DNA from 4 places in the Streptomyces sp. NPDC004838 genome. Region 1 is predicted to be linked to each of the others. Evidence: riboswitches for the same ligand, from Rfam matches in the RefSeq annotation. Region 1 holds a riboswitch; each other region holds the start of a gene.
The links. Region 1 has a riboswitch for cobalamin ahead of ACWEFL_RS03055 (prenyltransferase/squalene oxidase repeat-containing protein). Riboswitches for the same ligand answer to the same signal wherever they lie in the genome.
Positions count from the first base shown of each region.

Region 2: it holds a riboswitch for cobalamin, as region 1 does, so the genes downstream of both, ACWEFL_RS13980 (ABC transporter substrate-binding protein) here and ACWEFL_RS03055 (prenyltransferase/squalene oxidase repeat-containing protein) in region 1, are expected to answer to the same signal.
Region 3: it holds a riboswitch for cobalamin, as region 1 does, so the genes downstream of both, ACWEFL_RS01595 (ribonucleoside-diphosphate reductase subunit alpha) here and ACWEFL_RS03055 (prenyltransferase/squalene oxidase repeat-containing protein) in region 1, are expected to answer to the same signal.
Region 4: it holds a riboswitch for cobalamin, as region 1 does, so the genes downstream of both, ACWEFL_RS30205 (cobalamin biosynthesis protein) here and ACWEFL_RS03055 (prenyltransferase/squalene oxidase repeat-containing protein) in region 1, are expected to answer to the same signal.

Region 1 covers NZ_JBSGAW010000002.1:128,887-136,072, reverse strand. The annotation lists gene ACWEFL_RS03070 (glycosyltransferase family 4 protein) at 1-66, opposite strand, end outside; gene ACWEFL_RS03065 (TetR family transcriptional regulator) at 322-957, shown strand; gene ACWEFL_RS03060 (hypothetical protein) at 1,309-2,007, opposite strand; cobalamin riboswitch at 2,393-2,532, shown strand; gene ACWEFL_RS03055 (prenyltransferase/squalene oxidase repeat-containing protein) at 2,645-3,901, shown strand; gene ACWEFL_RS03050 (SCO2322 family protein) at 3,898-4,632, shown strand; gene ACWEFL_RS03045 (energy-coupling factor transporter transmembrane protein EcfT) at 4,737-6,080, shown strand; gene ACWEFL_RS03040 (ABC transporter ATP-binding protein) at 6,077-7,186, shown strand, end outside.
Region 2 covers NZ_JBSGAW010000010.1:89,863-97,048, forward strand. The annotation lists gene ACWEFL_RS13955 (nicotinate phosphoribosyltransferase) at 1-368, opposite strand, end outside; gene clpS (ATP-dependent Clp protease adapter ClpS) at 515-829, shown strand; gene ACWEFL_RS13965 (DUF2017 domain-containing protein) at 829-1,464, shown strand; gene ACWEFL_RS13970 (amino acid permease) at 2,032-3,513, shown strand; gene ACWEFL_RS13975 (Mov34/MPN/PAD-1 family protein) at 3,623-4,045, shown strand; cobalamin riboswitch at 4,061-4,192, shown strand; gene ACWEFL_RS13980 (ABC transporter substrate-binding protein) at 4,233-5,297, shown strand; gene ACWEFL_RS13985 (FecCD family ABC transporter permease) at 5,672-6,649, shown strand; gene ACWEFL_RS13990 (ABC transporter ATP-binding protein) at 6,646-7,186, shown strand, end outside.
Region 3 covers NZ_JBSGAW010000001.1:379,391-386,576, reverse strand. The annotation lists gene ACWEFL_RS01600 (ribonucleotide-diphosphate reductase subunit beta) at 1-440, opposite strand, end outside; gene ACWEFL_RS01595 (ribonucleoside-diphosphate reductase subunit alpha) at 440-2,818, opposite strand; cobalamin riboswitch at 3,009-3,134, opposite strand; gene ACWEFL_RS01590 (GntR family transcriptional regulator) at 3,723-4,487, opposite strand; gene ACWEFL_RS01585 (extracellular solute-binding protein) at 4,922-6,205, shown strand; gene ACWEFL_RS01580 (carbohydrate ABC transporter permease) at 6,289-7,186, shown strand, end outside.
Region 4 covers NZ_JBSGAW010000033.1:40,408-47,593, reverse strand. The annotation lists gene ACWEFL_RS30225 (hypothetical protein) at 1-1,224, opposite strand, end outside; gene ACWEFL_RS30220 (alpha/beta hydrolase) at 1,363-2,490, opposite strand; gene ACWEFL_RS30215 (anion permease) at 2,921-4,141, shown strand; gene ACWEFL_RS30210 (hypothetical protein) at 4,155-4,376, shown strand; cobalamin riboswitch at 4,562-4,697, shown strand; gene ACWEFL_RS30205 (cobalamin biosynthesis protein) at 4,822-5,802, shown strand; gene ACWEFL_RS30200 (cobyric acid synthase) at 5,799-7,186, shown strand, end outside.

The sequences.
Region 1 (7,186 bases):
TCCGGCGCTGGAGCGCCCGCCCGTACGACCCCTGTGAGGGCCGGCCTCGATGGCCTCAGCGGTCACTCACGCCCCCTTCATCACTGCGTTTGCGCCGGAGCGTAACCGCTCGCGCTAATCTAGAACAAGTTTCAGACTTGATCGTGCGAGGAGCTTCGAATCTACCGGCTGGTAGCCCCGCCGTGAGGGCCGGATCAGGTGATTCGCGCCACGGCGGGCCCAATGCCATGCTGTGCGGTCGGCGAGGGTACGGAGCACTGTGGACCGCCGCTGGAGATCGCCGTTGAGGTTCGCAGGGCACCAGACAGTGGATCGGGGACTATGACAGCCGAAGCCAAGCCGGCGGGGCCGGGTTCGCCGCCCCTGACGGAGCGCCAGGAGGCCCGGCGACGCCGCATCCTGCACGCCGGCGCGCAGTTGGCCGGCCGGGGCGGTTTCGACGCGGTGCAGATGCGCGAGGTGGCCGAGGCGGCGGGCGTCGCCCTCGGCACCCTGTACCGGTACTTCCCGTCCAAGATCCATCTGCTGGTCGCGATCATGCAGGACCAGCTCCGGCACCTGCACACCACCCTCCGTAAACGCCCTCCGGGCGGGGAGAGCGCCGCCGAGCGGGTCGCCGAGACGCTGATGCGCGCGTTCCGCGCGCTCCGGCGCGAGCCGCAGCTCGCGGACGCGATGGTACGGGCGCTGACGTTCGCCGACCGCGGTGTCAGCCCCGAGGTGGACACGGTCTCCCGGCAGACGACGGCGATCATCCTGGACGCGACGGGGCTGGAGAAGCCGACGCCCGAGCAGCTCTCCGCGGTCCGGGTGATCGAGCACACCTGGCACTCGGCCCTGATCACCTGGCTCTCGGGCCGGGCCTCGATCGCGCAGGTGAAGACCGACATCGAGACGGTGTGCCGGCTGATCGACCTCACGTCGCCGGGTCCCGACCGGCCCGGCCCCCGGTCCTGACCGGCCAAGTACTGCGCCGCTGCCGTGTCGCTACCGTGTCGCGTGCCCGTGCTGTGGCCGGAGAGGTTTGCCGGTTGGCCCGCGGCGTCCGGTGCCGGGGGTCCCTCCCACGCCGAAAGCTGTGCGGGTGGGGGTCCCTCCCACGCCGAAGGCTGTGGGGGAGTATCGCGAGGCGGAGGCCCGCAGCCCGTACCCGACCGCACCCGCACCCGCACAGTCCGACGACACCGCGCGGGGGCGCTCCCCCTGGCTCCGCCGGGGACCCCCACCCCGGCCGAAGGGCCGTTCGAAGGGCCGTGGGGCAGTGCCGTACCGCGCGTCGGCGGCCGGTGAACGCCCCCGGTCACCGCGCTAGGAAGTGGGCGGGGGCGCGTACAGGAACTTCGCCGGGTATGCGGGGCTTCCGGGCTGGTCCAGCGTCACGTAGATCTCGTAGCCCTCGTCGAATCCCGAGTCCTCGAAGGCGAATCCGAGCGAGGCGTCATCCCGGTTGCCCGGCTCCACGTCGAGGATGAAGAAGCCGGCGCCCTCGGAGTCCTCCCCGGGAAGCCAGTCGACCTGCTTCATGGACTTGCCATTGTCATGCCGCTTGACGGTGACGTGCACTCGGCCGTCCACCTTCAGCGGTCGGGTCCCCTCGTTCGTGATCTGAATGAGCACGTACCTGCGCTGAGAGCCCGCGGGCGCGACCACCCCGCTCGAACTCCCGGCTGCCACGACATCCGTGACGCTGATCAGCACGTCGTTCGGCATGGGGTAGCCCTCGGTGAGTTTGATGAAGTGCTTCGGGTGCTTCGAGGATGCGCCGGACGGCGTGCCCTGCGATGACGGTTTGACGGCCGTCGGCTTGCCGCTCGGGTACGTCGAGGGTTCGCCCGCGGCACCGGAATCAGCCGCTGACGCCGTCGGGGCGGCCCCGGAAGGCGTGTCCCCGCCATCGATCGCCGCCGTGTCCCGGCACCCGCTGAGGACCAGCGCCAGGAAAGCCGCTGCGGCCGTGATGACAAGACGGTTACGGGTACGGCTGGTGGTGCGATTCGCAGTGCGCATCGGTCTGCTCCCCCTGGGCCGTTCCCGGACAGTCCGGGAACACGGTGAAGGACACGCGCTCGGCGTCCGCCGGTTCGCCGCGCCATGTACTCGTTGCGTCCAGGGATTGTCACCGCCATGCCACAGCGTGCCGTCCAGCCGTCGAAGCGTCCCCTTCTCCGATACAGGTTCTCCGATACAGGCCCACCGGACATGACCACGTCCGTAACGCGCCGGCCGGACATCAGCGAGGACGCCGGCCGGTGCGCCTGAGGAGGGACCCCGGCCGCGAGCCCGCCGCCCCGGCAGGACACGAAGCCCGGGCGGGCGACTCCGGCCCGTCCGGCGCTTGGGGACGGACCCCGGCCCCGGGTGCGCCGCCCATCGGCCGCCCCCCGCGAGGGGCCTGCACAGGGCCGGTACAGTAAGCAGGTCGTATCACACCCGTACAGGGGGAAGCCGGTGCGAATCCGGCACTGACCCGCAACCGTGAACCACCCGCGAAACAGGGTGGTGAGTCGGAATGCCCTGTGCGCGGCTGTGACGGCTCGTGCCACCGGCAGCCGCCGGTGACCGGCATCGTCGAGGAATACGGAGCCGGAGCCCAGGTCGCTCGCGCGTGCCCGTGCCCGGTCCCGCAGGGAAGGCACCGCCCGTCATGACCACCGCCCGCCGCGGCGTCGCCGCGCTCGCCGCATCCGCCGTCGTCGGCATGGCCATAGCCGCGGCCGCCGCCCCGGCCGCGATCGCCGCGCCGACCCCCACCCCGACGCCGTCAGCCGTCACACCGTCCGGTCTGTACGGGACCACCGACCCCGCGTACGACGGCGTCTGGCGGCAGTCCCTGGCGCTGCTCGCCCAGGACACGGTCGGTGTGAAGCCCGCCGGGAAGGCGGTGGACTGGCTGACCGGCCAGCAGTGCGACAGCGGCGCGTTCCCGTCCTACCGCGCGGACGCCGCCGGGGCGTGCGCCCCCGCGCTGCCGCTGGACTCCAACGCCACCGCCGCCGCGGTACAGGCGCTCGCCGCCCTCGGCGGGCAGAGTGAGACCGTACAGAAGGCCGTGACCTGGCTGAAGTCCGTACAGAACGCGGACGGCGGCTGGAGCTACAACCCCGGCGGTGCCAGCGACGCCAACTCCACGTCCATCGTGATCGGCGCGCTCGCCGCGGCCGGCGAGAAGCCGGACGCGGTCGTGTCGAAGGGCGGGAAGTCGCCGTACGACGCGCTGCTGACGTTCGCGCGGCCGTGCGGCGGCAAGGACGGCGGTGCGTTCGTGTACCAGCCGAAGCAGCCCGGCATCGTCGCCGACTCCACGGCCGCGGCCGTGCTCGGCGCGCACGGCAAGGGGCTGGTCGTGACGGCGGGCACGAAGGACGCCAAGGGCGCCGTGTGCGAGGCCGGGACCACGATCGAGGCAGCCGCCCACAACGGCGGGGCGTACCTCGCGACCGCCCTCGCCAAGACCGGCCACCTCAACACACCGCCGATGCCGGGCTCCACGGACACGGCCGAGAAGCCCGACTTCGGCAACACCGCCGACGCCGTCGTCGCCCTGGCCGCACAGGGCCTGACCGACCAGACGAAGAAGCCCCTGGCCTGGCTGGAGCAGAACGCGGCGGCCTGGGCGAAGGAGTCCGGCCCGGCGGCGTACGCACAGCTGATCCTCGCGGCGCACGCGACCGGTACGGACCCGAAGAGCTTCGGGGGAACCGATCTGGTGGCGGGCCTGAACGCGACCGGCCCGGCCCCGCGGACGGTCGTCACGGACAAGGCGAACGTGACGCGGCAGGACGCGAAGGACGAGAAGAAGGACGGCTCCGGGGTCGGCGTGTGGTGGATCATCGGCGCCTTCTTCGCGGCGAGCGTCGGCGCGGGCATCCTGCTCAGTGGCCGCCGTAAGTCCCAGTCGTGATCCGCGCCCGGCTGCTCTCCGTCCTCCCCCTCCTTCTGGCTCTCGGGGTCGCGCTGACGGTCGTCGGCGCGGGCCCGGCGCAGGCGGCGGGGTACCGCTACTGGTCGTTCTGGCAGTCCGGCGGCGACACCTGGACGTACGCCACCGAGGGCCCCGCGACCGCCCGCCCGGCGGACGGCTCCGTGAACGGCTTCCGTTTCTCGGTCAGCGAGGACAGCTCCGACGCGGCCCGGCCGCGTTCGGCCCCGGACTTCGAGGCGATCTGCGGCGGTACGCCCCCGAAGTCCGGGCAGAAGCGCGTCGCCCTGGTCATCGACCCCGGCACCGCGGCCGACGCCCCCGGCGGCGAGACACCGCCCGCGGGGCGCGGCGTGTGCGCGCGGGTCGCGAAGGACGCGACGACGGCCGAGGCGCTCGCGCTGGTGGCGAAGCCCCTGCGGTACAACAGCGAAGCTCTGCTCTGCGCGATCTCCGGCTATCCGGCCGAGGGCTGCGGCGAACAGATCTCGGGCTCGCGCTCCACGGAGACCCCCGCGGCGTCCGCCGGGAACACCGGGAGCACCGGGAGCACCGGGAGCACCGGGAGCACCGACAAGGCGGACGGGACGCGGCAGGCGGACGGTTCCGGGAGCGAGGACGGGGGTCCCTCGATCGGTGTCGCGGCGGGCGCGGCGGCGATTCTCGTACTGGTCGCCGCAGCGGTCTGGCAGTCGCGCCGCCGCAAGCGATGACCATGCCCGCCACGCCTCCGCCGCACCGCAGTGCGGGCTCAGGGGACCAGGTCCCGGCGTCCACGCCCGGCCCGGAGTCGGCGTCCACGCCGGGCCCGGCATCCGTGTCCGCGTCGACGCCGCGACCGGGACCAGAACCGCGACCGCGACCGGAACCGGGACGGCGCGGACAGCGATTCCGCGCACCCGAGGCCGACCGGGGCAACGCCCTCCACGCGGGGGCCTGGTGGCTGTGGGCCCTCGGGCTGGCGACCGCCGCGTCCCGGACCGCCAATCCACTGCTCCTCGGGCTGATCGTCGCCGTCGCCGGATACGTCGTCGCGGCCCGCCGCACGGACGCGCCCTGGGCCCGTTCGTACACCGCCTTCATCAAGCTCGGGCTGATCGTCATCGCCATCCGGGTCCTGTTCTCGGTGGTGCTGGGCTCGCCCGTCCCCGGTACGCATCCGCTCTTCACCCTGCCCGAAGTCCCGCTCCCCGACTGGGCGAAGGGCATCAGGATCGGTGGCCGGGTCCACGCGGAACAGGTGGTCTTCGCACTGTACGAGGGCGCGAAGCTGGCGACGCTCCTCATCTGCCTCGGCGCGGCCAACGCGCTCGCCAACCCGGCCCGGCTGCTCAAGTCGCTGCCGGGGGCCCTGTACGAGGCGGGGGTGGCCGTCGTCGTCGCGATGACGTTCGCGCCGAACATGGTCGCCGACGTGGCCCGGCTCCGGACCGCGAGGCGGCTGCGAGGCCGGTCCACCGGCGGTTTCAGGGCGATCGCGCAGATCGGGCTGCCGGTGCTGGAGGGAGCGCTGGAGCGCTCGGTCGCGGTCGCCGCGTCGATGGACGCGCGAGGATACGGGCGCACGGCCCAGGTGCCGCCCGCCGTACGGCACACCACGACCGCGCTCACCCTCGGCGGTCTGCTCGGCGTGTGCGTCGGCTCGTACGCGCTGCTCGCGGCCACCGGGGCCGCGTACGGGCTGCCCCTGCTCTTCGCGGGGCTCGTCGCGGCCGTCGCGGGGCTGCGGCTGGGCGGCCGGAGGAGTCCGCGCACCCGGTACCGGCCGGACCGGTTCGGGCCGCGCTCCTGGCTGGTGGCCGGGTCGGGTGCGGCGGTCGCCGCGCTGCTGATCTGGGCGGGCTCGTACGACTCGGAGGCGCTGCACCCCGGTGTCGTACCGCTGGTCGCTCCCAGTCTGCCGCTGTGGCCCGCGCTCTCGGTCCTCATCGGTCTGCTCCCGGCGTTCGTCGCCCCCGTACCGCCCAGGTCGTTTCTGGTGGATCAGGCTGGATCAGTGAGCGGGGTCTGGTGCCGTGGATCGCAAGGCGGAGGAGGGAGTCCATGCGGAGCATCGGCGACCGACGACAACGCAGCGAGGCGCGGTGCCAGGGCACGCGAGCCCAGCAAGATCCACCAGAAGCGGCCTAACGCCGCAGGCTCTGCCAAGGAGGCCCCGTGATCCGGTTCGAGAACGTCTCGGTCACCCATGGCGACAATCCGCTGCCCACGGTGGCGCAGGTCGATCTCACCGTTCCCGAGGGTGAGTTGGTGCTGCTGGTCGGCCCGTCCGGGGTCGGCAAGTCGACGCTCCTGGGCACGGTGTCGGGGCTCGTCCCGCACTTCACGGGCGGCGCCCTGCGCGGACGCGTCACGGTCGACGGCCGGGACACCCGTACGCACAAGCCGCGTGAACTCGCCGATGTCGTCGGCACGGTGGGCCAGGATCCACTGGCCCATTTCGTCACGGACACCGTCGAGGACGAACTCGCCTACGGCATGGAGTCGCTGGGCGTCGCCCCGGATGTGATGCGCCGCCGGGTCGAGGAGACGCTCGATCTGCTGGGGATGGCCGACCTGCGGGACCGCCCCATCGCCACGCTGTCGGGCGGGCAGCGGCAACGGGTGGCGATCGGCTCGGTGCTGACCACGCACCCCAAGGTGCTGGTGCTCGACGAGCCGACGTCCGCGCTGGATCCCGGCGCGGCGGAGGAGGTGCTGGCGGTGTTGCAGCGTCTGGTGCACGATCTCGGCACGACGGTCCTGATGGCCGAGCACCGGCTGGAACGGGTGGTCCAGTACGCGGACCAGGTGATCCTGCTGCCCGCGCCCGGCGAGGCCCCGGTGATGGGACCGCCCGCCGGGGTCATGGCGGTGTCGCCGGTGCACCCTCCGGTGGTGGCGCTGGGGCGGCTGGCCGGGTGGGAGCCGCTTCCGCTGTCGGTGCGGGACGCGCGGCGGCGGGCGTCGGGGCTGCGCGAGCGTCTGCCGGAGCCGCCGCCCGTTCCCGTACGGGCGGCGGCCGGTGAGCCGCTGGCCGTGGTCGACCGGCTGCACATCCGCCGGGGGCGTATCGAAGCGCTCCGGCGGATCGATCTGAGCGTGGCGGCCGGTGAGACGGTCGCCCTCATGGGCCGTAACGGAGCGGGGAAGTCCACCCTGCTGTCCGCACTCGTCGGCCTGATCGAGCCCACCTCCGGAAAAGTCTCCGTCGGCGGGCTCGACCCGCACCGCGCGCATCCGCGCGAGACGATCCGGCAGGTCGGCCTCGTACCGCAGGAGCCGCGG
Region 2 (7,186 bases), on a different contig from region 1:
TCGACCCGCAGCAGCGGGGAGCCGGGGAAGTAGACCTCGCCCTCCGGATAGCCCCAGATGTCGCCGCTGAAGCGGTACGAGGCGAGCCATTCGAGCGTCGGCTCGTCCGCGATGCGCATCTCGCGCAGAAAACCGAGAACGCCCGCCTCGAAGCGGAAGTTCGCCACCGCGTCCAGCACCCGCCCGGTGCCCGCCACGACCCCGTAGCGGCGTCCCTCGGGCAGCCTGCGGGTGAAGACCTCGAAGACGGAGCGCCGGTTCGCGGTGCCCGCCTTCAGCGCCGCCTGGACCATCGTGAACTCGTACTGGTCGGTGAAGAGCGCTGTCGAGGGAACATCCACCGGCAGCCCCAGGTCCGCAGTGCTCACGACACTCAACCTCGCGCTTTCGTATAGGTCGCCCAGGTCGCCCGGAAACCCCGAGCGATCCAGCCATGGCCAGGATGCTACCCCACATTTCGTCAGAGTGACGAAATGTGGTCCCGTTTGTGCGATACCCCTCCCGGAGTGGCAGCATGGACCGGGTGAGTGTTGCTCCCACAGAGATCGAACGCCCCGCGTCGGCGGAGGAGACGTTCGCCGTCCCCGAGCCGGACGTGCCGTGGGTGACGCTCGTCCACAACGACCCCGTCAATCTGATGAGCTACGTCACCTATGTCTTTCAGGCGTACTTCGGATACTCCAAGGACAAGGCGCGCAAACTGATGCTCGACGTCCACCACAAGGGACGCGCCGTCGTCTCCAGCGGCAGCCGCGAGGAGATGGAGCGCGATGTGCAGGCGATGCACGGGTACGGACTGTGGGCGACCCTCTCCCAGGACCGCGGCTGATGCCGGGACACTTCGAGGCCATCCCCGGCGGTGGCGCCGCCGTCGCGCTCGACGAGGTCGAGATCGCCATCCTGCGCTCGCTGGCCGTGCAGCTGCTGGAGCTGATCGGGCCGGGCGACGAGCCGGTCGAGGGCGAGGACCCGCTGGCCGCGCTCTTCGCCGAGGGCCCCAGCGAACCGCCCGCCGACCCCGCGCTCGCCCGGCTGTTCCCGGACGCCTACGCGGACCCGGAAGCGGATCATGGGGATCGCGAGGATCAGGAGGATAACGAGGAGCTCCAGGCGGCCTCCGCGGAGTTCCGCCGCTTCACCGAGAGGGATCTGCGCTCCGGCAAGCGCGAGAACGCGCTCGCCGTCGTCCGCGCCCTCGACTCCCTCGGCACGGTCGGGGAGGGCGAGGCCGTACTCGAACTGACCCCCGACGACAGTCGGTGCTGGCTCGGCGCGCTCAACGATCTGCGGCTGACCATCGGCACCCGGCTGGAGGTCACCGACGACGACGGCGGGGACGCCGAGGGCGCGGACGCCGGAGGTCTGTACCGGCTGCCGGATTCGGATCCGCGCAAGCCGATGGTGATGGCGTACCTCTGGCTCGGCGTGCTCCAGGAGACCCTGATCGACACCCTGATGCCCTGACCGTGCGGGCCGCTCGCGCGGTCGCCTGTGCGGGTCGCCTGTGCGGTCGTCCGGACCAGCACCCATGCGGTGACCGTGTGGTCGTCCGGTCGGCTCTCGGGTGTACCTGTTCGGTCGCCCGGACCGGCTCTCGTACGGTCGTGGACGTCTGCGCGATCGCCCGGACCGGCCCCACGCGGTGCCCCTCGTCGTCCGGGCCCGCCTCTGCGCGGACGTCGCCCCGACGTCCATGCCGGGGCAAACGTTCGCTCAGCGGACGCTCAAATCCGGATAACAATCACATCACCACCTCGGCGTGTTTTGTTCGCCGGAGGGGTTTTTGTCCGGTTTTCCCTGTGGTGTGCGCCACTTTCGCCACCGCCGATCTCCGGCGCAACCGTGATAAATCTGCACGGCCGCCAGGGGTGCCACCCATGCGCCTGGCGGTGCCGCCACCGGCGGACCGCCGGTGGCACTCCATCCGTATCCGGGGGGATCAGGACGTATTCGGGGGGATCGGGACCTGATCCGCAACCGCGCGTCTTCGGACGGCGGACGCGGATCGGCATGGAGAAAGGGCGCACCACCATGACCTCGGTGCAGGTCGACGACACCCCCGACAAGCACGACAAGCACGACAAGCACGGCGGGCACGGCCCCACGGATCCCGGCGGCCCCGCGGGCCCCGGCGGCTCCCCGGACGACCAGGGCTACCACCGCACACTCGGCGCCCGCCAGATCCAGATGATCGCGATCGGCGGAGCCATCGGCACCGGCCTCTTCCTCGGCGCGGGCAAGGGCATCTCCAAGGCCGGCCCCAGCCTCATTCTCGCCTACGCCATCGCGGGCCTGGTCATCTTCTTCATCATGCGGGCCCTGGGCGAACTGCTCATGTACCGCCCGGTGTCGGGCTCGTTCTCCGAGTACGCGCGCGAGTTCATCGGCCCCTTCGCGGGCTTCGTCACCGGCTGGACGTACTGGCTCTTCTGGGTCGTCACCGGAATGACCGAAGTCACCGCCGCGGCCGCCTATATGACGTACTGGTTCGACATCCCGCAGTGGGTCTCCGCACTCGTCTTCACCGTCGTCCTCTACGGCGCGAACCTGATCTCCGTGAAGCTGTTCGGCGAACTCGAATTCTGGTTCTCCATGGTGAAGGTCACCGCGATCGTCGGCATGATCCTCATCTGCGCCGGAATCCTCACCCTCGGATTCTCCGACGCCGGGGACACTGCGTCCGTCTCCCTCCTCTGGGCCGACGGCGGCTTCTTCCCCAAGGGCATCGGCGGCACCCTGATGACCCTGCAGATCGTGATGTTCGCCTTCCTCGCCGTCGAACTCGTCGGCGTCACGGCGGGGGAGTCCAAGGACCCGGAGAAGACGCTCCCCAGGGCCGTCAACACCGTCCCGTGGCGGATCGCGGTCTTCTACGTGGGCGCGCTGATCATGATCCTCTCGGTGGTCTCGTGGACCACCTTCCGGCCCGGCGTCTCCCCCTTCGTCGCCGCCTTCGACACCATGGGCCTCCAGGCCGGCGCGGGAATCGTCAACTTCGTCGTCCTCACCGCGGCCCTGTCGTCCTGCAACTCGGGCATGTACTCCACCGGACGGATGCTCCGCGACCTCGCCCTCAACAGCCAGGGCCCCGCCTTCTTCACCCGGCTCACCAAGCGCGGCACCCCTCTGATCGGCACCACCTTCTCCGCGGGCCTGATGCTGATCGGCGTCTGGATCAACTACCAGTGGCCCGGCGAAGCGTTCAACAAGATCGTGTCGTTCGCCACCATCTCCGGCATGTGGGCCTGGATCATGATCCTCGTCAGCCAGCTCCGCTACCGGGCCCGAGCCGAGCGCGGCGAACTCCCGCACTCCTCCTTCAAAGCCCCCGGCGCGCCCTGGACCAGCTGGTTCGCCCTTCTGTTCATCCTCATGGTCATCGTGCTGATGGGCATCGACGAGGACGCGCGGATCTCTCTGTACTGCGCTCCCGTCTGGGCGCTGATCATGGGCGTGGCGTATCTGACACTGAAGGCCAGGAACCCGCGCGGCGCGGCGTTCGCCAAGCCCTGACCCACCCCCCGTGCGGACCGGACCGCCGGCCCTTCCGGGACCGGCCGGTCCACCGGCCGTCCCGTACCGCCCCCCGGTACGGGACGGCCCGCTGATTATGCTGATCGGCATGCTGACCCTCACCCAGGCCCTGTTCGACCAGATCGTCGCGCACGCCCGCGCCGACCACCCCGACGAGGCATGCGGCGTCGTCGCCGGCCCCGAGGGCAGCGACCGCCCGGAGCGCTTCATCCCCATGCTCAACGCGGCCCGCTCGCCCACGTTCTACGAGTTCGACTCCGCGGACCTGCTGAAGCTCTACCGCGAGATGGACGACAACGACGAAGAGCCGGTGATCATCTACCACTCGCACACCGCGACCGAGGCATACCCCTCCCGTACGGACATCACCTACGCCAACGAGCCCGGCGCGCACTACGTCCTGGTCTCCACGGCGGACGCGGACGACGCCGGCCCGTTCCAGTTCCGCTCGTTCCGCATCCTCGAAGGCGAGGTCACCGAGGAAGAGGTCAAGGTCGTCCAGGCATACTGACCCGGACCGACCCAACTCCATACAGGGGCGGCAGGACCCAGGAAGCCGGTGTGAATCCGGCGCGGTCCCGCCACTGTGACCGAGCGTCCGACGCGCCCCCGCGTCCCCGCTCGCCAGCCAGGAACTGACCGGCCGCCCTTCTCCCACCACCCAGGGGACGTGGAAATCCCCGGAGGAGGCCATCCGCATGCCCAGCCCCATGCCCCGGCGCACGAACAGCCGCGTCTCCCGGCGGATATCCAGCCGTCCGTCCCCCCGCCGCCCGGCCCGCACCGCCGCTCTCACAGCCGCCGCGCTGCTGCTCCCGCTCACCGCCTGCGGTACGGGAGACGACCGTTCCGACGCGTCGTCCGCCGACAAGCCCGCCGCCAAAGCCTCGTCAGCCTCGTCGGGTTTCCCCTACACCGTCGACAACTGCGGCGTACGGACGACCTACGACGCGCCCCCCGAGCGCGCGGTCACCATGAACCAGCACGTCACCGAGATCATGCTGGAACTCGGACTGGAGAAGTCCCTCGTCGGCACCGCCTACCTCGACGACGAGGTCCTGCCGCGCTACCGGAAGGCGTACGCCTCGGTGCCGGTCGCGGCCAAGGAGTACCCCTCCAAGGAGAAGCTCCTCTCCCTCAACCCCGACTTCGTGTACGGCGGTTACGCCAGCGCCTTCGACGCCAAGGACGGCCGCACCCGCGACGAGCTGAAGAAGTCCGGCATCGACACCCGGCTCAACGTGGAGAACTGCGTCAAGGGCAGGACGACGCTGGACGACGTCTACCGCGAGGTCGAGGAGATCGGCCGCACCTTCGGCGTCGGCGACCGCGCCCGGAAGTGGATCGACGCCTCCCGCGCCTCGGTCGCCGGGACCGCGACCGGACTGAAGGACCGCACCCCCGTACCCGTCTTCGTCTACGACAGCGGCGACAAGACCGCGTTCACGGCGGGCGGCAAGGGCATAGGCAACGAGCTGATCGCCCGCGCGGGCGGCCGCAACGTCTTCGCCGACCTCGACAAGAACTTCGGGGACGCGACCTGGGAGGAGGTCGTGGCCCGCAAGCCGGAGGTCGTCCTCATCTACGACTACGGCGCCACCACCGTCGAACAGAAGAAGAAGCGCCTGCTCGACGACCCGGCGCTGGGGGACGTACCGGCGATCAGGAACGGCCGGTTCGCCGTGCTGCCGCTCTCCGACGCGGTCCTCGGCGTAAGAGCACCCGACGCCATCGCCAAGCTGGCCCCGCAGCTCGCGCGGTGAGGACCCCAGCCGCGAAGCCCGGACCGGACGGCCCCGGTCCGGGCCCGGTCGGGTCCGCCGCGTCCCCATCCGGTGCGGGCCCGTCCGGCCCCACCGCGTCCGGGTCCGGTCGGTCCAGGGCCGACGTCTCCGGCCCCACCGCACCCCGCCCCGGACCCGTCGGGTCCGCCCCGTCAGCCGCGCTCGCGCCCGCTTCCGAGCCCGGCCCGGCCGGCCCTGCCCCGTCGAGACCTGTGCCCGCCGCGCCCGTCCCGCACGCCTCCGAGCCCCCGCCCGCCCCGCCCGCCGCGCCGCGCCCCGGACCCGTCGGGTCCGCCCCGTCGAAGACCCCCGCCACCACGTCCCGGCTCCGGTACGGAACCGTCGCCACCGGCCTGCTGCTCGCCCTCGCCGCGGCGATCGTCGCGGGCCTCGCCCTCGGCTCCGTACACATCCCGCCCGGCGAGGTCCTCCAGGCCCTGCGCCCGGACGCCGCACCCAGCCCTACCCGCACGATCATCATGGAGGTGCGGCTGCCCCGCGTCCTGCTCGGGGCGATCGTCGGCGCGGGCCTGGCCGTCGTGGGCGCCGTCCTCCAGGCCCTCGTACGGAACCGGCTCGCCGACCCCTTCATCCTCGGGATCTCCTCCGGAGCCTCCACCGGGGCCGTCGTCGTCCTCACCCTCGGCATCGGCGCCACCACCGCCGTCGCCATGCCCGCCGGAGCCTTCGCCGGGGCGCTCGGCGCACTGACACTCGTCTACTGGCTCGCCCGGCGCGACGGCTCGATGACCGGGACCCGGCTGGTCCTGGCCGGAGTCACCGTCTCGTACATCCTCACCGCCCTCACCACCCTCGTCCTCATCGCCTCCGCCCGACCCGAGCACTTCCGCGAGGCCCTGTACTGGACCCTCGGCGGCCTCGGCAGCGCCCGCTGGGACAGCCTCTGGCTGCCCGCCGCGGTCCTCGGCCTCGGCCTGCCGCTGCTGCTCGCCCTCGCCCGACCGCTCGACCTGCTGCTGGTGGGGGAGGAAGACGCCACCGTGCTCGGCCTCGACGTCGCCCGCTTCCGCGCCGCCGTCTTCGTCCTCGCCTCCTTCGTCACCGCCGTCCTCGTGGCCGTGAGCGGCGCGGTCGGCTTCATCGGCCTGATGGTCCCGCACGCCGCCCGGCTGCTCGTCGGCGCCACCCACCGCGCCCTGCTCCCCGTCGCGGCACTCGGCGGAGCCCTCGCGCTCGTCGTCGCCGACCTCGCCGCCCGTACCGTCGCCGCACCCCAGGACATCCCGGTCGGCGTCCTCACCGCACTCATCGGCGGCCCGCTCTTCCTCTGGCTGATGCGCTCCCGGCCCGTGGAAGGAGCCGCACGGTGACCGCCCCCGAAGCCGCCGCGCGCCCCGGCGCGGCCCTGACCGTACGCGGACTGGGATACGACACCGACGGCCGTACGCTGCTCAGCGGCATCGACCTCGAAGCCCGGCCCGGCGAGACCGTCGGCCTGGTCGGCCCCAACGGCAGCGGCAAGACCACCCTCCTGCGCTGCGTCTACGGAACCCTGCGCCCCACGGCCGGACAGGCCCTCCTCGACGGCGACGACCTCACCGCCCTCGGCCCCAAGGAACGCGCGCGGCGGGTGGCGACCGTGCCGCAGGACGGCGCCGCGGAGTTCGAGCTGACCGTCCGCGAGATCGTCCTCATGGGCCGCGCCCCGCACAAACGGTTCTGGGAGGCCGACACCGCGGCCGACGCCGCACTGGCCGACGACGCGCTCGCCCGGCTCTCCATCACCGACCTCGCCGACCGCGCCTTCCCCTCCCTCTCCGGCGGCGAACGCCAGCGCGCCCTCGTCGCCCGCGCCCTCGTCCAGCGGCCCGCCCTCCTCGTACTCGACGAACCCACCAACCACCTCG
Region 3 (7,186 bases), on a different contig from region 1:
TTCTCGACGGCCGCGAAGGCCGCCGTACGGTCCTTCGGATCGGGGAGATAGGTGTCGAGCAGCGTCAGATAGAACTGGACGTGCACCGCCTCCTCGAAGAGCTGACGGCTCAGATACAGCCGCGCCTCCGGGGAGTTGATGTGCTTGTAGAGCGTCAGGACCAGGTTGTTGGCGACGATCGAGTCGCCGGTCGCGAAGAACGCGACCAGCCGGCCGATCAGATGCTGCTCACCCGGTGTCAGCTTGGCGAGGTCGGTCACATCGGAGTGGAGATCGACCTCCTCCACCGTCCAGGTGTTCTTGATCGCGTCGCGGTAGCGCTCGTAGAAGTCCGGGTAGCGCATCGGACGCAGGGTTAGCTCGAAACCCGGGTCCAGGAGATTCTTGGCGTCGGAGCCGGTAGGGCTGGTGGAGCCGGTGGTACTGGTGGAGCTGGGCATTACTGGCACGCCTCGCAGGACTCGGGGTTTTCGAGGGAGCAGGCGACGGCGTCTTCCGGCGTCGCCTGTACGGGGGAGGGGGCGGGGGCCGACGTGCCGCTCGCCGCGCGGGCGATCCTGGTGGCCGGGCGGGACCGCAGGTAGTACGTCGTCTTCAGCCCCTTCTTCCAGGCGTACGCGTACATCGAGCTGAGCTTGCCGATGGTCGGCGTCTCCAGGAACAGATTCAGCGACTGCGACTGGTCCAGGAACGGAGTGCGGGCCGCGGCCATGTCGATCAACCCGCGCTGCGGGATCTCCCATGCCGTCCGGTACAGCTCACGCACCTCGGCCGGGATCCAGGAGAAGCCGGCCACCGAGCCGTTGGCGTCGCGCAGCGCCTCACGGGTCTGCGCGTCCCAGACGCCGAGGCGCTTCAGCTCCGCGACCAGATAGGAGTTGACCTGCAAGAACTCGCCTGACAGGGTTTCGCGCTTGAAGAGGTTGGAGACCTGCGGCTCGATGCACTCGTACACACCGGCGATCGAGGCGATCGTCGCGGTGGGCGCGATGGCGAGCAGCAGGGAGTTGCGCATCCCGGTGGCGGCGATCCGCTCGCGCAGGGCGGCCCAGCGCTCCGGCCAGTGAGGCTCGACGCCGTAGTGGTCCGGGTGCAGGACGCCACGCGCGGCACGGGTCTTCTCCCAGGCGGGGAGCGGGCCGTTGCGCTCGGCCAGCTCCGCGGACGCCTCGTACGCGGCGAGCATGATCCGCTCGGCGATCCGGGTGGAGAGCGCCCGCGCCTCGGGGGAGTCGAACGGCAGCTTCAGCTGGAAGAAGACGTCCTGAAGGCCCATCGCGCCCAGGCCCACCGGCCGCCATCTGGCGTTGGAGCGGCCGGCCTGCTCGGTCGGGTAGAAGTTGATGTCGACGACTCGGTCGAGGAAGGTCACGGCCGTGTGGACGGTGGCGTCCAGCCGCTCCCAGTCCAGTTCCTCGCCATCGGAGGCCCCGTTCACGAACGCGCCGAGGTTGACCGACCCGAGGTTGCAGACCGCCGTCTCCCCGTCGTCCGTGACCTCAAGGATCTCGGTGCAGAGGTTCGACGAGTGGACGGTGTGGCCGGGCTCGGCGGTCTGGTTGGCCGTGCGGTTGGCGGCGTCCTTGAAGGTCATCCAGCCGTTGCCGGTCTGCGCGAGGGTACGCATCATCCGGCCGTACAGCTCTCGCGCGGGCACGGACTTGCGGGCCAGCCCCCGGGCCTCGGCGGCGCGGTACGCGGCGTCGAACTCGTCGCCCCACAGATCGACCAGCTCGGGCGTGTCCGCCGGGGAGAACAGCGACCACTCGGTGTCGGCTTCCACGCGCCGCATGAACTCGTCCGGGATCCAGTGCGCGAGGTTCAGATTGTGCGTACGCCGCGCGTCCTCACCGGTGTTGTCGCGCAGTTCGAGGAACTCCTCGATGTCCGCGTGCCAGGTCTCCAGATAGACGGCGGCGGCCCCCTTGCGCCGGCCCCCCTGGTTCACGGCGGCGACCGACGCGTCCAGGGTCTTCAGGAACGGCACGATGCCGTTGGAGTGCCCGTTGGTGCCGCGGATCAGCGAACCGCGGGCGCGGATGCGGGAGTACGAGAGCCCGATGCCGCCCGCGTGCTTGGAGAGCCGCGCGACCTGGTGGTACCGGTCGTAGATCGAGTCCAGCTCGTCCAGCGGCGAGTCCAGCAGATAGCAGGAGGACATCTGCGGGTGGCGGGTGCCGGAGTTGAAGAGCGTGGGCGAGGAGGGCAGATAGTCGAGCCGGCTCATCAGCCCGTACAGCGCCAGGACTTCGGCGAGCGCCCGGTCCGACTCGTCCTCGGCGAGGCCGCAGGCGACGCGCAGCATGAAGTGCTGAGGGGTCTCGATCACCTGACGGGTGATCGGGTGGCGCAGCAGATAACGGCTGTAGAGGGTCCGCAGGCCGAAGTAGCCGAAGCGGTCGTCCGCGGCCGGGTCGACCGCCGCGTCGAGGCGGTCGGTGTGCAGGGCGACGAACGCGGCGGCCCGGTCGGCGATCAGGCCCTCGGTGTGGCCCACGGCGACCGAGGCCGAGAACGACACCGAGCCCTGGCTCGCGGCCTCGGCCGCGATCGTACGGGTCAGCAGCCGGGCGGCGAGCCGGGAGTAGGCGGGGTCCTCGGAGATCAGGCCCGCAGCGGCGTCGGTGGCCAGCTGGTGGAGTTCGGCCGCGTCCGATCCGGCGTGGCGTCCGCGCAGCGCGGCGGCGGCGACGCGGCCGGGGTCGGTGTCCGGCAGATCGGCGGTGAGTTCGGTCAGGGTCCGCAGCAGTGCGGTACCCGGGCCGTCGACCTGGCCGGGGACCCGCTCGGACACCGGTCCGGGAACCTGCCCGGACACGGGTCCGGGAGGGGTCTCGGAGGTGCCTGAAGCCGGATCGGCTGGCGCGATGGTCACGTGGTGCTCTCCCTCGCTCGGCTAGCGGGCCGGCGGGGAGCGGACAGAGCCGGGTGTGCCCGCGGCAGGGCAGCACTCACGGCGTCCACCGGCCCAACCGCGAGGCCCGGACGTCTGGGCACCCGGGTCGGACGAGCCGGGTGCGCTGTCGGCAGTCGGCCGGACTCGCCAGGCGTGACAAAGCACGCCGAAGCACACCGTTGCGGGACAGTTCCGGATTCACACCGGATTCCTCTGCAGCGACAGCGAGATGAGCATACATGTGGGGGCGCTTCCCGGAAGTACCCACCAGATGTTGTGTCGTGCGGTTGAGTTGTCTGTCGCGAAAGGGGGCTGCCCCTGTCCGTCACCGCCCCTTGCGCGGTACGGGAACGGGCCCGTGACGGCGGCCCTGAGCGCCCGTATGAGAACACTCACAACGCGGCCCGGCGCGAGCCCAAAAAAGAGCGGCCGAGTGAGCTGGAGGGGCGCGCGGGTGTCGAGAGGGAGAGCGCGCGGAGGTCCCGAGGTACGAGGGATCGAGCACGGTCGACCGTCGACACACGCTGAGAGCGCCCCGGAGGTGAACGAGCCCAAAAAGAAGGGGCCGAGTGTGCTGGAGGGGCGCGCGGGTGTCGAGAGGGAGAGCGCGCGGAGGCCGTGAGGTACGAGGGATCGAGCACGGTCGACCGTGGACGCACGCTCAGAGTGCCCCGTGGGGCCCCCGGACGGCGTCCGGGGGAGAACCGAGCCCCAAAAAATACAGACGGGCCGCCGCACCCGCTTGGTGCGGCGGCCCGAGGTGAACCCGTCGTGAATCGGCCCGTGGTCGGCCCTTGGTGAATCGGCCTGCTGAGATCCGGCCCGTTCAGCCGGTCGGGCGCTGAAGCCTCGCGACGAACTTGTACCGGTCGCCCCGGTACACCGACCGTACCCACTCCACCGGTTCGCCCTGCTTGTCCAGCGAGTGCCGCGAGAGCATCAGCATCGGCAGCCCCACATCCGTACCGAGCAGACCGGCTTCCCTCGGCGTCGCCAGCGAGGTCTCGATCGTCTCCTCGGCCTCGGCGAGGTGGACGTCGTACACCTCCGCCAGCGCCGTGTAGAGAGAGGTGTACTTCACCAGACTCCGGCGCAGCGCCGGGAAGCGCTTGGCCGAGAGATGGGTCGTCTCGATGGCCATCGGCTCGCCGCTCGCCAGCCGGAGCCGTTCGATCCGCAGCACCCGGCCGCCGGTCGAAATGTCCAGCAGTCCGGCCAGGGTGTCATCGGCCGTGACGTATCCGATGTCGAGGAGCTGCGAGGTCGGCTCCAGGCCCTGGGCCTTCATGTCCTCGGTGTACGAGGTGAGCTGAAGGGCCTGCGAGACCTTGGGCTTGGCCACGAACGTGCCCTTGCCCTGGATCCTCTCAAGCCGGCCTTCGACGACCAGCTCCTGGAGCGCCTGACGGACCGTCGTACGCGATGTGTCGAACTCCGCCGCGAGCGTGCGCTCCGGCGGTACGGGCGTGCCCGGCGGCATCGTCTCCGTCATATCGAGGAGATGACGCTTCAAGCGGTAGTACTTGGGCACCCGCGCCGCGCGGACGCCGGGTCCGCCCTCGGTCTCCGTGTTTCCCCCGTCGGTGGCCATGGCCCGCCTCCCAGGCTGTCCTGCTGCCGTCACCGGCTCCTCCGTTAATAGCGGCTCATATCGTGGCACGGGCCGGTCCGGGGGAGTGCGACCCCTCCCCTCGGGGTTCTTTCCAGTCGGACACCACTGCTTCTTATACACCGTTGGTACTAGGGTTGGTCTAGTCCAGGAGTCGGCATTCCTCCTGGCGACGCGTAGGTCCCCTCCGGGTGGTCCTTCGGCGTGGGCGGATTCCGGCCGTCCGGATCCTGCCCAGATGTCGGTCCGGTAACGGACTGGACGGCCTGGTTTATCGAGCCTTGACAGTCCTAAAGGTCTAGGCCAAGCTCCCGGTACTGGTCTAAACCATTAAAGGCCAGGTCCCAGCCCCAGGCAGTACTTCCCGTATGTCTCGTGGTGGGCGGGGGTGATCAGGCATCCCTTAGGAGGGTGGCGTGAAGCGCAAGCTCATTGCGGCGATCGGTGTCGCGGGCATGGTGATCAGTTTGGCCGCGTGTGGCTCGGACGACAAAGACGGGGACAAGGGGAGCGAGTCCAAGGGGCCTGACAGCTTCAAGGGCCAGACACTGACCTGGTGGGCCATGGACGGCTCCACGCCGGACGCCTGGCTGGCGGAGCTGAAGGCGGAGTTCGAGAAGAAGACCGGTGCGACGCTCAAGTTCGAGGAGCAGCAGTGGAACGGTATTCAGCAGAAGCTGACGACCGCCCTCTCCGAGGACAACCCGCCGGACGTCTTCGAGATCGGTAACACCCAGACCGCCGCCTACGCCAAGACGGGCGGTCTCGCGGACCTCGCCGACGTCAAGACCGCGGTCGGCGCCGACTGGGCCGAGAACTTCAACGAGGGCGCCGTCGTGGACGGCACGCAGTCCGCCGTTCCCTGGTGGTTCGCCAACCGCGTCGTGATCTACAACAAGAAGGTCTTCGCGGAGGCCGGCGTCACCGCCCCGCCGAAGACCCGCGCCGAGTTCTACGCCGCGCTGGACAAGATCAAGGCGAAGGGCAAGGAGCCGATCTACCTGCCCGGCCAGAACTGGTACCACTTTGTCGGCCTCGTCATCGGCCAGGGCGGGGAGCTCATCAAGAAGGACGGGGACAAGTGGGTCTCCAACCTGGAGGACCCGAAGGTCCAGGCCGCGGCCCTGGAGTACAAGAAGCTCCAGGCGTACTCCAAGGCTCCCAAGGACAAGGACGAGGCCACCCCGCAGCAGGCCGACGTCTTCGCCAAGGGCAATGTCGGCGCCTTCATCGGCATGGGCTGGGAGGCCGGTACGGCCATCAAGGCCAACGCGGCCATCGAGAAGGACCTCGGCTACTTCACCATTCCGGGTGAGACGGCCGACAAGCCCGAGGGCGTCTTCCTCGGCGGCTCCAACCTCGCCGTCGCCGAGCGCAGCAAGAACAAGGAGCTCGCCAAGGAGTTCCTGAAGATCCTGCTCTCCGACCGGTTCGAGGGCGGCCTCGCCAAGGCCAGCGGCGTCATCCCGAACAAGGAGTCGCTGAACAACAACCTGGTCGGCAACGCCGTCGCCGAGGCCGCCGCGCCGTCCGCCAAGGTCGGCGGCACCACGCCGCTGATCCCCGAGTGGGCCGCGGTCGAGAACCCTCCGAACCCGATCAAGACCTACCTCACGGCGGTCATGAACGGTAAGTCGCCGGCTGACGCCGCCAAGCAGGTCGAGGGCGAGTTCAACAAGCGCCTGGCACAGAAGCAGTAATTGTGTACGCGGTCGGGGCGGGTCTGATGACCCGCCCCGACCGCCGACTGCGTTTCCGTAGCGCCTAGGAAGAGATGGCGAGCATGACCGTGCAGACCGAACGGCCGCCTTCCGGCCCGACGGAGGTACACCACCCCCCCGTCGAGGGCAAGGGCAAGCCCTCAGCGTCCCGTAAAGCGGGCGCCCTTCTGCCCTATCTGCTGTTGCTTCCCGCTGTTGCCGCCACCCTGGTGTTCCTGGGCTGGCCGCTGATCAACAACGGGTTGCTGTCGTTCCAGAACCTCAATATGAGACAGCTGATCCAGCGTCTCACCGAGTGGAACGGGATCGACAACTACCAGGAGATCCTGGGCGGTTCGGACTTCTGGCGGGTGACCGGACGCTCGATCCTGTTCACCGCGGCCAACGTCGTCCTGATCATGATACTCGGCACGCTGGTCGGTCTCCTGCTCGCGCGTCTCGGCAAGCGGATGCGCGTCACCCTGCTGATCGCGCTCGTCCTCGCCTGGGCCATGCCGGTCATCGCCGCCACCACCGTCTACCAGTGGCTGTTCGCCCAGCGGTTCGGCGTCGTCAACTGGGTCCTCGCACAAATCGGCTTCGAGTCGATGGCCGACTACAACTGGATGGGCAGCCAGTACTCCACGTTCTTCGTGGTCCTCGTGCTGATCGTGTGGCAGTCCATTCCCTTCGTGGCGATCAATCTGTACGCCGCGACCACCACGATCCCCAAGGAACTGTACGAAGCCGCTTCGCTGGACGGCGCGGGCGCGTGGCGGAGCTTCACCTCCGTGACCATGCCCTATCTGCGGCCGTTCCTCTACGCGACGACGTTCCTGGAGATCATCTGGGTCTTCAAGGCGTTTGTCCAGGTCTTCGCGATCAACTCCGGCGGACCCGACCGCCTCACGGAGATCCTTCCCGTCTACGCGTACGTCGAGGGCATCGGCAACCAGCACTACGGCATGGGCTCCGCGATCG
Region 4 (7,186 bases), on a different contig from region 1:
GTAGGGGCGCAGCGAGGGCTCGTCGGAGGCGGCGCGGACCTCGGCCTCCGCGGGGGCTCCGACGGCGCGCAGCGCCTCGAAGGCGAGTCCGCGGAGCAGGGCGTCCTCGCCCCTGGCGACGGTCAGCAGTTCGGCGACGGCGCTGGAGACCGGGCGGGCGGCGAGCCAGGCGCGGTACTCGGCGCGGGCGGGCCCCGGGGTGAGACGGGCGCAGCCGCGGAGCATGTCGTCGGCGGACTGCTCGATGTTGCCGGCCGGGCTCTGGGCGGCGACGCAGATCTGCTCCAGTTTGACCCAGACCGCCCAGTTCCCGAGGGGGGTGAGGGTGGCGGACCGGCCGCTGTCGAGGGTCAGCGCCCCGACGGCGGCCAGGCCGTCGAGGGCCCAGTCGAGAAGGGGTGCGGCGGGGACGTCCGGCGCGGTGGCAACATCGGCCGCGGGGCCGGTGCGGAGGACGGCGGTGGCGGGGGCCGGGGGCTCGGGGACGGCGGCTGCCGCGGCCGCGTCCGCTCCCGCGCCGGGACCGGCGTCACCCGTGGGCACGGAGCCGTCCGAAGGCGCGGCGGCGGGCACGAGCCGGCCGAGCTGGTCCTGGGGGTCGTACGGGACCTCGCAGCGCTCCTCGCGCAGTTCCGCGACGCGCTGCTCCAGCAGGTCGAGCAGGGCGGGCACGAGGACCGGACCGGCCGAGAGCTGGAGCAGGGAGAGAAGCTGGGGGACGGCTTCGACGACCTCCGCGACGGCGGTGGGGGCGACCTCGCCGGGGGCCGGGTGGACCAGGGACCAGGCGTCGAAGAGGGCGACCCAGCCGCGCAGTACGGCCATGTCGTCACGGTCCCAGGCACGCAGCCGCCAGCCGGGCCGGGCGGTGTCGCCGTGCAGTTCGACGAGGCCGGCCAGGCGGGCGCGGTCCCAGCCCGCGCGCACCTGAGCGGTCGTCAACTCCAGTGCGGCGGCGGCCCGTTCCTCGGCACGGTCGGCGAGCGGTGCGGTGCTCGGATCGCGTTCGACGGCGGCCCAGCGGGCGATCCGCACGGCGTCGGCGAGGACTTCTCTGGCCTGGCGGGCCAGTTCGGCGGGAGGCGGTGTGCCCTCGGGGGGCCTCGGGGCCGGCCGGGTACGCCGGGTCGTCACGGCCCGGCGGGCGGTGGCCAGGGGCCGCGGGCGGACAAGCCGGAGTCTGGAGTTGCGCGCCAATTGCTCATCAGGCTTTCGGGACGTCACAGGGAGCAGTCTTCCCGTTGACGGCCGGAAAGCCCAAACGGAACCTAGTGGTGAATACATTTATCGGGCGCAGTCCGCTCGGGCGGGACAGGGCCCCAGGGGCCCGGCCGACGGGCTCCGTCACCGCCGGGCCACCGGCTACATCAGAGGGGTGAGGAAGCGGCGGAGCGTCTCTTCGTAACGGGCCGGGTCGGCGTTCCACATGGCCGCGTGCGGGGCGTTGAGGACGGTGTGGAGGGTGACGAGGTCGGGGCGGCCTGCGGCGAGTCCGCGGGAGGGCGCCCAGGGGGCGACGGTGTCGTCGGGGCCGTGGAAGATCAGGGTCGGCACCCGGACCGCGTACGCGCAGTCCGGGGCGAGCGGTCCGCCGCCGTTCAGTCCCGCTCTGCTCCGGGCCGCTCTCACGGCGAGCGGGAGCAGGGGTCCGGGGGTGTGGCGGGCGGCGGCCAGGGCGCGCAGGGTGGCGGCCTTGTCGAGGACGGGCGAGTCGAGGACGAGGCCGCTGATCCGGTCGCGCAGCACCGAGTCCGCGGCGGCGTGCAGCGCCATGGTGGCCCCGGTGGACCAGCCGTACAGGACCACGCGCGCGGCCCCGTTCCGTACGGCGAAGCGGAGGGCGGCGTCGAGATCGCGCCACTCGGAGTCGCCGAGGTGCCCGAGTCCGTCGGGGGAACGGGGCGCGTCGGGGTCGCCCCGGTAGCCGAGGCCGAGCACGGGCACGCGTCTGCCGTGCAGGAAGGGCAGAAGGTTCATGGGGTGTTCGCGGGTGGCGCCGAGGCCGTGCACGGCGATCACCCAGGTATCGCGGGGGCCCGGCACGAACCAGGACGGCAGGGGGCCGAGTTCTCCGGGGACGGCGACGTCCTCGTGGTCGATGCCGAGCGCGTCGGCCGGGCTGCCGAGGTGGAGTCGCGGGGTCAGCCGTACCCGGGTGCCGGGCTCCAGGCTGCCGTGGGCGACCTGCTCCAGACGGCGCACGACCGCGTCGGCGTCGTGCGGGGCTCCCTCGAACACCGGGCCGACGACGGCGTGGACGCCGTCGCCGTCGAGGCCGTACGTGCCGGGGCGCAGCGAGGCGAGGCTGCGGGTGAGGGTCACCGTGCCCGCCGCGGTGCCGTGCACGGTGAGCCGGGGGTCGCCGGGCAGGGGGCGGCTCGGGGACGCCTTGAGGGCGGCGTCGCCCGCGTACCGGGCGGCCACGACCGCCGCCGTGCCGATGCCTATCAGGGTGGTGACGGCTGTAGCCGTCGCGGTTGCCGGGCGCACGGTTCCAGTGTCGGCACGCGGGCGCCGGGGTGCCAGTGGAGGGCCGCCGTCCGGGTGGCGGCGGGCGATGCCCCCGGCCCCGGAGCGGGGATCCGGACGGCGTCGAACCGGACGGCGTGGCGGTTCCGCCGACCGGCGTGCGGCGACGGCGCGAACCGCCGCGGACGGTCCGCCGCGGAGGGCCCCGGTATCAGATACCGGAATCAGAGAAGTGAACAGAGGCACGGTGACGCAGATCACCATAAAACCGCATGAAAGCCGCTTCTCTCCCCCTTCGAGCCTCCGGAGCCGGAAAACCGGCCCCGCGAGAGAGAAAACGGAATGACGAGAACCGGTTGGAGACACCCCAAGTCCCGTCTCAGTTCATCTTCTGTTCACCCAGGTTACCTACGTTCAGCGAGCCACTGACCCCCAAAGATTGCCTGGGTAAATGGAACACATCACGCTGCTGCTCGCGATCGTGATCGTGACAGCTCTCGTGTTCGATTTCACGAACGGTTTCCACGACACCGCCAACGCGATGGCGACGACCATCTCGACCGGCGCCCTGAAACCCAAGACCGCGGTGGCCATGTCCGCCGTGCTCAACCTCGTCGGCGCGTTCCTGTCGGTGGAGGTCGCGAAGACGATCTCCAGCGGCATCGTCAACGAGTCAGGCATCACCCCAGAAGTCATCTTCGCGGCGCTCGTCGGCGCCATCCTGTGGAATCTGGCGACCTGGCTGATCGGCCTGCCGTCCAGCAGTTCACACGCCCTCATGGGCGGTCTGATAGGCGCGACCATCGCCTCGGTCGGTATCAGCGGCGTCAACGGCGGCACGGTCGTCACCAAGGTGCTGATCCCCGCCGTCGCCGCCCCGCTGGTCGCCGGCATCGCCGCGTACCTCGCCTCCCGGCTGACGTACCGAATCGGCCAGAAGGCGGGCGCGAAGGGCACCGAGAAGGGATACCGGGCGGGTCAGATCGCCTCGGCGGGTCTGGTCTCCCTCGCCCACGGCACCAACGACGCCCAGAAGACGATGGGCATCATCACGCTGGCCCTGGTGGCCGGCGGTGTGCTCTCCCCCGGCTCCAACCCCCCGATGTGGGTCATCGTCTCCGCGGGCGTCGCCATCGCGCTCGGCACCTACCTCGGCGGCTGGCGCATCATCCGGACCATGGGCAAGGGCCTGACCGACCTCCAGCCGCAGCAGGGCTTCGCCGCCCAGACCAGCGCGGCCAGCGTCATCCTCGCCTCGTCCAACCTCGGCTTCTCGCTCTCCACCACGCACTCCTGCTCCGGCGCCGTGATGGGCGCGGGCCTCGGCCGCAAGGGCGGGGTGGTCCGCTGGTCCACCGCCACCCGGATGTTCGTCGCCTGGGGTCTGACGCTGCCGGCCGCCGCGCTGGTCGCCGCGGGCTCGGAGTTCGTGACCAAGCAGGGCGACTGGGGAGTCGCGGTCGTCGCGGTCTTCCTGGTCGCGTCGAGCGGTTGGATCTGGCTGATCTCCCGCCGTCAGGTGGTCGACCACACCAACGTCAACGACACCGACCACGGCGACGGGCCCGCGGGCGTCGACGCCGCCATCGCCCAGGACGAACTCAAGACCACCATCCCGTCCCCCGCTCCCTCGGCCCCCGAAGCGGGTCCGGCGAGCCGGGCCGCGGTGTAAGGACGGATCAGCAATGAAAATCGACTGGGCAGCCCTCGGATCCGTCTTCGGCGTGAGCCTCGTCTCGACCGTCGTCGTGGTGGGCCTCTTCGCCGTCGGCGTGGTGGCCCTCAGCAAGCAGGAGGCGACGGAAGCCGGAGGCGGCTCCACCGCCCTCGCGCGCACCGGCGCGTACGCCTGCTTCGGGCTCTGCGCGGCGGCCGTGGCGTACGGGATCTATCTGATCATCACCTGACGTACGGATCCCCCCGCACCCCGCACACCCGCACCCCGCTGTACAGGTCGCGCGACCCGCACACGCACCGCCATACGTTCCACCCGGCCGGGCCGGGCGCCCTTGACGCGCCCGGCCCGGCCGTCGTCCGACTGTGGGGCTCAGCACACTGACCCTTCGCAGGTCAAGGGCGAGTTGACGGGTGTTCTCGGAGCGTGGTGGACTGCCGGAGCCATCACGACGGAAACAGAGGAAGCCGGTGCGAATCCGGCGCGGTCCCGCCACTGTGACCGGGGAACACCCCCGGAAGCCAGGAACTCTCACCGTCGGTCACGTCGAACCAGGGCGCGGACACCCTGAGTGAGGACATTTCGCCATGCGCGGCTGCGGTTCAGCTCCTGCCCCCAGAGCACTGAGTACAGCACCGATTTCACCGGCCCCCCGAGGCGAGACACCCGCCTGATCCATGCGTGCCGACCGAGTATTCGCGTACGGCGCCACCCTCGGCCTCACCGGCGACCTGCTGCTCGGCGATCCCCGCCGGGGACATCCCGTCGCCGTGTTCGGGAGGTCCGCGGGCGCCGTCGAGCGCGTCCTGTGGCGTGACCACCGCGGCTGGGGCGCGCTGCACACCCTCGTCTGCGCCGGGGGCGCGGCCGCGGGGGCCGTGTTCCTCTCGCGCGCCGCTCGCCGCGCTCCGGCCGCGTCCGTGGCGCTGACCGCCGCGGCCACCTGGACCGTCGTGGGCGGTACGTCCCTGGTGCGCGAGGCCCGCGCCGTCGCGGACGCGCTCGCCGCGGGTGACATCGAGGCGGCCCGCGAGCGGCTTCCCCATCTGTGCGGCCGCGATCCCAAGTCCCTGGACGGACCCGGAATCGCCCGCGCCGTCGTCGAATCCGTCGCCGAGAACACCTCCGACGCCGTGGTCGGCGCGCTGGTGTGGGGCGCCCTGGCGGGCGTGCCCGGTCTGGTGGGCTTCCGGGCCGTCAACACGCTCGACGCGATGGTGGGACACAAGTCGCCCCGCTACCTGCGGTTCGGCTGGGCCTCGGCACGCCTCGACGACCTCACCGGCGCGCCGGGCGCACGGCTGACGGCGGCACTCGCCGCACTCGCGGGCGACGACCCGCGAGGAGCGGTCCGGGCCTGGCGCGCCGACGGCCGCCGGCATCCGAGCCCGAACGCCGGGCCCGTCGAGGCGTCGTTCGCGGGAGCCCTCGGCGTACGGCTCGGGGGAACGCTCTCGTACGGCGGGCGGGTGGAGCACCGGCCCGTGCTCAACGGCGGTGGACGCCCGGTCGCCGTCGGGGACATCGAGCGGGCGGCCCGGCTGTCGCGACGGGTGGGCCTGCTGGCGCTGGGCACGAGCATCGCCGCCCGGCTGCTTCTCCAGCGGGTCGCGGGGCGAAGCGCACAGACGAGGGCGACGAGGGGAGGGACCCGATGACCGGTCGCAGGCGGGGCGGCGGGCTGCTGATCGCCGGAACGACGTCCGACGCGGGCAAGAGCGTGGTCACGGCGGGAATCTGCCGCTGGCTCGCACGCCAGGGCGTGAAAGTGGCTCCGTTCAAGGGACAGAACATGTCCCTCAACTCCTTCGTGACCCGTGACGGCGCGGAGATCGGGCGGGCCCAGGCCATGCAGGCGCAGGCCGCCCGTGTGGAGCCGACCGCGCTGATGAACCCCGTACTCCTGAAACCGGGGAGCGACCGCAGCAGCCAGGTCGTCCTGCTGGGCCGACCCGTCGGGGAGTTGAGCGCGCGCGGATTCTTCGGAAGCGCCGAGCCCGCGACGCGCCAGGGACCGGGGGCGGCGGCCGCGTCGCCCGGCACGGGGCTGCGCGGCGGTCGGCGGGAGGCGCTGCTCTCCACCGTCGTGGAGTGCCTGGAGGAGCTGCGGGGCACGTACGAGGCCGTGATCTGCGAGGGGGCCGGGTCTCCGGCCGAGATCAATCTGCGGCGTACGGACCTCGTGAACATGGGCATCGCGAGAGCCGGGAACCTCCCGGTGCTCGTCGTCGGGGACATCGACCGCGGCGGCGTCTTCGCCTCCTTCTTCGGCACCACCGCGCTCCTCGGCCGTGAGGACCAGCGGCTGGTCGCCGGGTATCTCGTCAACAAGTTCCGCGGTGACGTCTCGCTGCTGGAGCCCGGACTCGACATGCTCACAGGGCTCACCGGGCGGCGGACGTACGGGGTCCTGCCGTACGCGCACGGGCTCGGCATCGACGAGGAGGACGGGCTGCGCGTCTCCCTGCGGGGAGCCGTGCGCGAGTCGGTCGTCGCCCCGCCCGTCGGCGAGGAGATCCTGCGGATCGCGGTGTGCGCGGTGCCGCTGATGTCCAACTTCACGGACGTGGACGCGCTGGCCGCCGAACCGGGCGTCGTCGTACGGTTCGTGGACCGGCCCGAGGAGTTGGGCGACGCGGATCTGGTGATCGTGCCGGGAACCCGTGGCACGGTCCGCGCGCTGGAGTGGCTGAGGGAGCGGGGGCTCGCGCGGGAGTTGGCGCGCAGGGCGGCCGAGGGCCGTCCCGTGCTGGGCATCTGCGGCGGGTTCCAGATCCTCGGCGAGCGCATCGAGGACGACGTCGAGTCACGGGCGGGTTCGGTGACCGGTCTGGGACTGCTGCCCGTGCGGGTGCGGTTCGCGGCCGACAAGACGCTCGCGAGACCGGCCGGCACGGCGCTCGGCGAACCCGTGGAGGGGTACGAGATCCACCACGGCGTCGCCGAGGTCCTGGGCGGTGAGGCGTTCATCTCTGGCGTCTCCGGTGCTTCTGCCATCTCCGGCATTTCTGGGGTTTCTGGTACCTCCGGCGTCGACGGCCA